Regions from separate parts of the Brachybacterium sp. AOP29-B2-41 genome, predicted to be linked through region 1. Evidence: predicted binding sites of a transcription regulator. Region 1 holds the regulator's gene; the other holds the start of a gene.
The links. The regulator LexA, encoded in region 1, represses DNA repair genes until DNA is damaged. The targets are predictions, from matches to a motif close to TCGAACANNTGTTCGA.
Positions count from the first base shown of each region.

Region 2: a site for LexA is predicted at 1,874-1,889, ahead of ACT3T9_RS07140 (DUF222 domain-containing protein). Genes of this name have one in related genera too.

Region 1 is NZ_JBQSXR010000013.1:75,551-78,803, forward strand. It holds gene nrdR (transcriptional regulator NrdR) at 1-210, opposite strand, end outside; gene ACT3T9_RS13205 (peptidoglycan-binding protein LysM) at 239-634, opposite strand; gene lexA (transcriptional repressor LexA) at 805-1,500, shown strand; gene ACT3T9_RS13215 (ATP-dependent DNA helicase) at 1,544-3,253, opposite strand, start outside.
Region 2 is NZ_JBQSXR010000005.1:187,247-190,499, forward strand. It holds gene ACT3T9_RS07130 (sensor histidine kinase) at 1-696, shown strand, start outside; gene ACT3T9_RS07135 (response regulator transcription factor) at 684-1,328, shown strand; gene ACT3T9_RS07140 (DUF222 domain-containing protein) at 1,897-3,253, shown strand, end outside.

The DNA of each region.
Region 1 (3,253 bases):
TGCCTTCCGTACTCCGGAGATCACCTTCGCCCGGCTGAACGGTTCGCTGACCCCGGAGCGCTTGAGAACCGACAGCGACGCGGTCTCCGAGGTGGAGAAGCGCCGCGAGCAGTTGGGGCACTGGCGGCGCCGACGGATCGTCGCACCGTCATCGGACGTGCGCGAGTCGACGACACGCGAATCGGAGTGGCGACAGAACGGACAGTGCATCCACTCAGGGTACCGGCATCGGATCCGCTCAGCGGATCGCATCCCCTGAGACGGGCAGCTCGATCTGCTGGCCCGCGGTCACACGGCCGGTGGGCAGGTGGTTGAGGGTACGCACCTCAGCGACGAACTCCTGCTCGCTCATGGCCTCCGGAGCGAACTCCTCGGCATAGCCCCAGAGGGTGTCTCCCGCCTCGACCGTGATGGTGACGGGCTGCTGGGAGTCGGTCCCTGCCAGCGCCGCAGGAAGATCCACCGTCAGCAGCACGGCGGCAGCCACGAGCAGTCCCAGCAGGAAGGCGAGGCCAGCGAGGAGGAAGCGTCCCCGACGGGTGGGGACGAGTCGAACGCGTGCTCGATCTGCACCCTCGACGCGCTGCTCGCGCTGCGCCGGAAGAGAGAGGACCGTGGCGGTTCCAGTATTCATATCCGAACTCCTGTTCGATCGAATGTATGTGCGACTGTAGCCCGACGTTCCGGCGACACGCAAGGGAAACATCGAACACATGTTTGGCTTCTGCCTCACGCCGCCCTACGCTGGGTCACACCACATACGGAACCGCGAGGGTCCGACAGACGACGCCAGGAGGCCTCACGATGACGCCGAGCACCCCCAAGCCGATCCGGTCCCGCGGCGAGGCTCCCGCCGATGAGCGCACCGAGGGGCTCAGCCGGCGGCAGAGGCTGATCCTGGAGACGATCAACGCTGCGGTCGCCTCACACGGCTATCCGCCCACCATGCGCGAGATCGGCGATGCCGTGGGGCTGACCTCCTCCTCGTCGGTGGCCCATCAGCTGCAGTCGCTCGAACGCAAGGGCTTCCTGCGCCGCGATCCCAAGCGCCCGCGGGCGATGGAGGTCGTGATGCCAGAGGCGGATGACGCCCCCGCGCCCCTGCCGGTGACCGAGCTCAGCCCGAACTCCGTGACGGTGCCACTGCTGGGGAGGATCGCCGCCGGTGTACCGATCACCGCCGAGGAGCAGATCGAGGATGTCTTCACCCTTCCCCAGCGTCTGGTGGGCGACGGCGACCTCTTCCTGCTCCAGGTGGTCGGGGATTCGATGATCGACGCCGCCATCTGTGACGGCGACTGGGTGGTCGTCCGCTCGCAGAACACCGCGGAGAAGGGCGAGATCGTCGCGGCGATGATCGATGGCGAGGCCACCGTCAAGACGTTCGTGCAGCGCGACGATCACGTCTGGCTGATGCCGCACAACCCTGCCTTCGCACCGATCCTGGGCGACCATGCCGAGATCCTCGGGAAGATCGTGGCGGTGCTGCGCGCGATCTGAGCCCCCGCTCGATCCGGCGCCGGGGCTGCAGCGACGCCCTGCGTCAGCTCTCGGAGAGGCGTCGCAGCGCGCTGATCGCGACCTCCGGGTCCGTGGTCGGCCACAGCGGGGGCATCGACTCCCGCAGATAGCCGCCGTAGCGAGCGGTCGAGAGACGCGGATCCAGCACCGCGACCATCCCGCGGTCCGCCGTGGAGCGGATGAGCCGCCCGGCCCCCTGGGCCAGCAGCAGGGCCGCATGCTGGGCCGAGATCGACATGAAGCCGTTGCCGCCCCGCTGTCCGATCCGCTCCTGGCGGGCTGCGGTGAGCGGATCATCAGGCCGGGGGAAGGGGATCCGGTCGATGGTGACCAGGCGCAGCGAACGTCCGGACACGTCCACGCCCTGCCACAGGGTGAGGGTTCCGAACAGGCTCGCATCCTCCTCGTCACGGAAGGTGCGCACCAGGTTCGCCATCGAGTCCTCTCCCTGCACCGCGATCGTCAGGTCGAGCCGAGCTCGCACATGCTCGGCGGCGAGCTCAGCTCCCCGCCGCGAGGAGAACAGGCACAGCGCACCGCCCTGAGAAGCCTCGACCAGCTCCGTGAGGTGGTCGAGCATTGCCGCGGAGGGCCCCTCACGCCCCGGCTGCGGAAGATGACGAGCGGTGTAGAGGATCCCCTGCCGGCGATACTCGAAAGGACTGCCCACATCGAGTGCCGCCCAGGCGTTGGCATCCTCCCGCGGCGGCAGCTCCGCCGGGTCCATCCGCGCGGCGCGAGCCAGCCCGACCTCCCCGGCAGCGGGTTCGAAGCGGCCCCCGAGGGCCAGGGTGGCGGAGGTGAGCACGGCAGTGCGGTCCTCGAGGATCGCACCGCGCATCGCACCCGCGACGCTCAGCGGAGCCACCTGGATGCTCGAGCGCCCGGTGGCCTGGGAATGCGAGATCGAGACCACGTCATCCTCATCGGGAGCGGCGAGCCGTTCGCAGACGTCGATGATCTCCTGGAGGTTGGCGCGAACCGTCTTGCGCGCGCCGGCGGAGGATTCGTCCCCCGCATCCTTCGCGTCCGAGTGGGCGGTGCGGGCCTCGACCCGGAGCTGGGTGACGGCGTCCCCGAGCCGCGCCGGGAGATCACCGATCACGCGCCCGTCGGGAGACAGCTCGAGGGCTTCGCGCAGCTCTTCGGAGGCGTCGTCCAGCGCCGTCCCGGCCACCCCGAGGCCACGCAGGTCCCGCACCGTGCCTCGGAGCATGCCGGGGGTGAGCACATCGGTGACGGCGCTGGTCACCCGGGCGGAGAGATCGTGCGCCTCGTCGAAGACGACCACATCGTGGTCGGGGATGATCCCGTGGTTGTCGAAAGCATCGATCGCGAGCAGGGCATGGTTGGTGACCACGATGTCGACCTCGCGCGCGAGCTCTCGGCTGCGCTCGGCGAAGCAGTCCTCCACCATCGGGCAGCTGCTGCCGATGCACTGATTGCCGGTCACGGAGACCTGGCGCCAGGCGCGGTCCGAGACGGCATCCTGGAGCGAGTCTCGGTCCCCGCTGTCCGTCTCCTCCGACCACTCGCGCAGGCGCCGCACCTGGTCTCCCAGGCGCTCGCTCCCGGTGCGGGCAGGATCGGTGGAGGCCTCGGCGAACAACGCCCCCGGATCCACGTCGACCGGATAGCCGCCGGCGATCTTGTGCTTGCACAGGTAGTTGGCCCGCCCCTTGAGCAGCGCATAGGTGGGCGTGCGCGGCAGATGCGGGGCCACCGCCTCGAC
Region 2 (3,253 bases), on a different contig from region 1:
CGCGGCCTGGCCGCACTGCACCGAGGCGTGGCCCGCGGCATGCTGAGCTCGCGCTACCACGAGCAGCAGCAGCTGCTGCGCACCGAGCAGTCGCGCGCAGCCGGCCGCACCGCCGAGTCCACCGCCCTGCGCCGACTCGAACGGGACCTGCACGACGGCCCCCAGCAGCGCCTCGTACGTGCCTCGATGGACCTCGCCCGCGTCGAAGCCCTCGCGGCGAAGGACCCGGCAAAGGCCCAGGCCGTGCTGCGCGAGACGCGTGAGCAGCTGGGGCTGACCTTGGACGATCTCCGTCGCCTCTCCCGCGGGATCGCCCCGCCGGTCCTGGTCGATCGCGGACTCGCCGCGGCACTCACCGAGCTGGCAGCGATCTCCCCGATCCCCACGACGATCGAGAGCCCCGAGCTGACACTTCCCGAGCACGTCGAGATCGGCATCTACTACGTGGTCTCCGAAGCACTGACCAACGCTGCCAAGCACTCCGGTGCCGCCGGCATCGTGGTGGAAGTGGCACGAATCGGGGATGATGCCTGGGTGAGGATCGAAGACGACGGGCGCGGAGGCGCCGAGATGCGCACCGGCGGCGGCCTGGCAGGGCTCGCAGGCCGTGTCGCCTCCCTGGAGGGACGCCTGACGGTGACCTCGCCACCCGCACACGGAACCCGGATCGAGGCCGTGATCCCATGCGAATCCTGATCGCCGACGACTCCGCGCTGATCCGTGAAGGACTGCGCCTGGTGCTCGAGGAGGCCGACCACACGGTGGTGGGCACCGCCGCGACCGGCACGGAGCTGGTGGTGCGCGCCCTCGAACTCCGGCCGGACCTCGTGATCTCGGACATCCGGATGCCACCCAGCCACACCGATGAAGGCCTGCGTGCCGCGCAGCAGATCAGAGCACAGTGGCCGGGAGCACCGATCGTGCTGCTCAGCCAGTACGTGGTGGTCGGCTATGCGACCGAGCTGATCGAGTCCGGGGCCAGCGCCACGGGCTACCTGCTGAAGGACCGGATCTTCGACATCCGCTCCTTCCTCGAGTCGATCGAGCGAGTCGCCGCGGGAGGCGTCGCGATCGACCCGGACGTGGTGGGACAGGTGATCTCCTCCCGCCGGCGCACGCCGCTGGACGAGCTCACCCCGCGCGAGCGCGAGGTGCTCGAGCTGATGGGCGAGGGCCTGACCAATGCGGGGATCTCCGAGCGGCTCTTCATCAGCGGGGGCGCGGTGGAGAAGCACACTCAGCGCCTGTTCGCGAAGCTCGGACTCAGCGAGGACTCGAGTGTTCACCGGCGGGTCACCGCAGTGCTGACGCTGCTGGGCGGCAAGTGACCGTTAGCTGACTGACGGAGCTGCGGGGGAAGGTGGCTGCGGTGGCTGCGGTGGCGTCAGCAGACACAGCTTGCACCGTGGCGACCTTCACCGAGAGCCTCAGCCGGGGAGCCCTCAGCTGGGCTCCGTTGGCGGAGGTGACGGGTCGAGATCGAGCCCGCCAGACAAGACCCACGGATCCTCCCCAGTGCGACTTATCCACAATTCCTCCGGCATTCTTGACTGAAACGAATTGTCTGATTCTGCGTAGGCCCTTCCGGAATTAGGCGACCGCAGGGCCCTCGGGGATTTCCCATGACGTGCCTCCCGCACTCGCAACGCCTGGCCTTGCCGTAAGAACAGCCTTGGACGGGGCTGCGCCAGGTCACGGCGCGGGGAGACCAGACGTGACACCCGTACGATCACCCGCGGGGCCCAGCGGCGAACAGGACCCACATGGACACGCGACCCTTCCTCCACCGAGCCCACATATCCACATTGTTATGCACATTTCTTTCCCCTCGACAGCGTTGTCCACATATTCCAGCTGGGGGTGGTCGACGCATTCGAACCTCCGTACGATCAAGGCATGGATGCAACGACGCAGCACGGCAACGGGGAGGACCCCGGTGAGGATGAGTCTCGCCGGGCTGACGCCACGTCGTCGACGGATGCCCTGTCCGCTGTGGCCGCACATCTCACCCGGATCGAGGCGAGCAGCGAGGCCCGCGCCGTGCTTGCGCAGATCCTCACTGCGACGTTCGTAGCGTTCTCCCGCACCAGTTCGGTTCGCGACGCTCTTCCTGACACGGCACCGGACTCCCCTGGCGAGGCTCTCGCCGTCCTTGCCGGAATCGATCATCTGCGCGCCTCGCTGGCTGCGATGGACGCCGCCTGGCAGGTTGCAGCCGAGCAGAGGATCCGGCGCAGCGATGCGGAGCGCGGGGTGGCAACCGCCTCGCAGGGCAAGGGCGCCAGCCACGAGATCGCCCTGGCCCGTCGGGTCACCCCGGCCGCGTCCTCCTTCTCCCTCGCCTCCGCACGGCGGCTGATCCAGCACATGCCGCGCACGATCAACGGCCTCTGGGAAGGGTCCGTCACGGCGCAGCAGGCCTCCACGGTGGCGGGCGCGCTCTCCACCGCTTCGCCGGCCACCTGTGCACGTCTCGACGAGATCCTTGCCGAGGCCCCTCAGGTCCTGTCCGGAAAGGGCCACAAGAGGCTGCGCGAGGACATCGACGAGATGATCCAGAAGCTCGAGCCGGAGACCTCGCGTCAACGGGCCGAGCGCGCTGCGCGAGAGCGGCACGTGACGATGACTCCGCTGGTCGACGGGATGGCGCGCGTTTCCGCCGTGCTGCGCGCGATTGACGCCGTCGGGATGATGCAGGCCCTGAGCACGCAGGCCGAGTCACTGCGCGCTGCCGGGGAGAAGGCTTCAGTGCCCGCGCTCGAAGCCGATCTGCTGGTCGACGCCGTGCTGCATCCGCATCCTGCGGAGCAAGCATCGGATGGAATGGAAGCGAGCTCCGCGCCGCGCCGTCCTCGTCCCACTCCCCACATCGAAGTAGGCATCGTCGTCTCCGATACGGCTCTGCTGGGCCGCGATGACGATGCCGAGAGCGCACGGCTTGAGGGATATGGAGTCATCCCCGCCCACATCGTCTCCGACACCTTGCAGGGCAGGCCACCGGGTCACCTGCGCCATACCGAGCCGGAGCATCCTGATGAAGAGGTCAGCGCGTTCTATCGACGCCTCTACACCAGCCCCCGCACCGGCGAGCTGATCGCGATGGAATCTCGATCGCGGGCGTTCCCCGCCGGCCTGGCGCGGATGATTCGATGGCGGGACACCACCTGCCGCACGCCCTGGTGCAATGCGAAGATCCGCCAGAGCGACCACGTCATCCCCCATCACCGCGGCGGTCCCACCAGCTACGCGAACG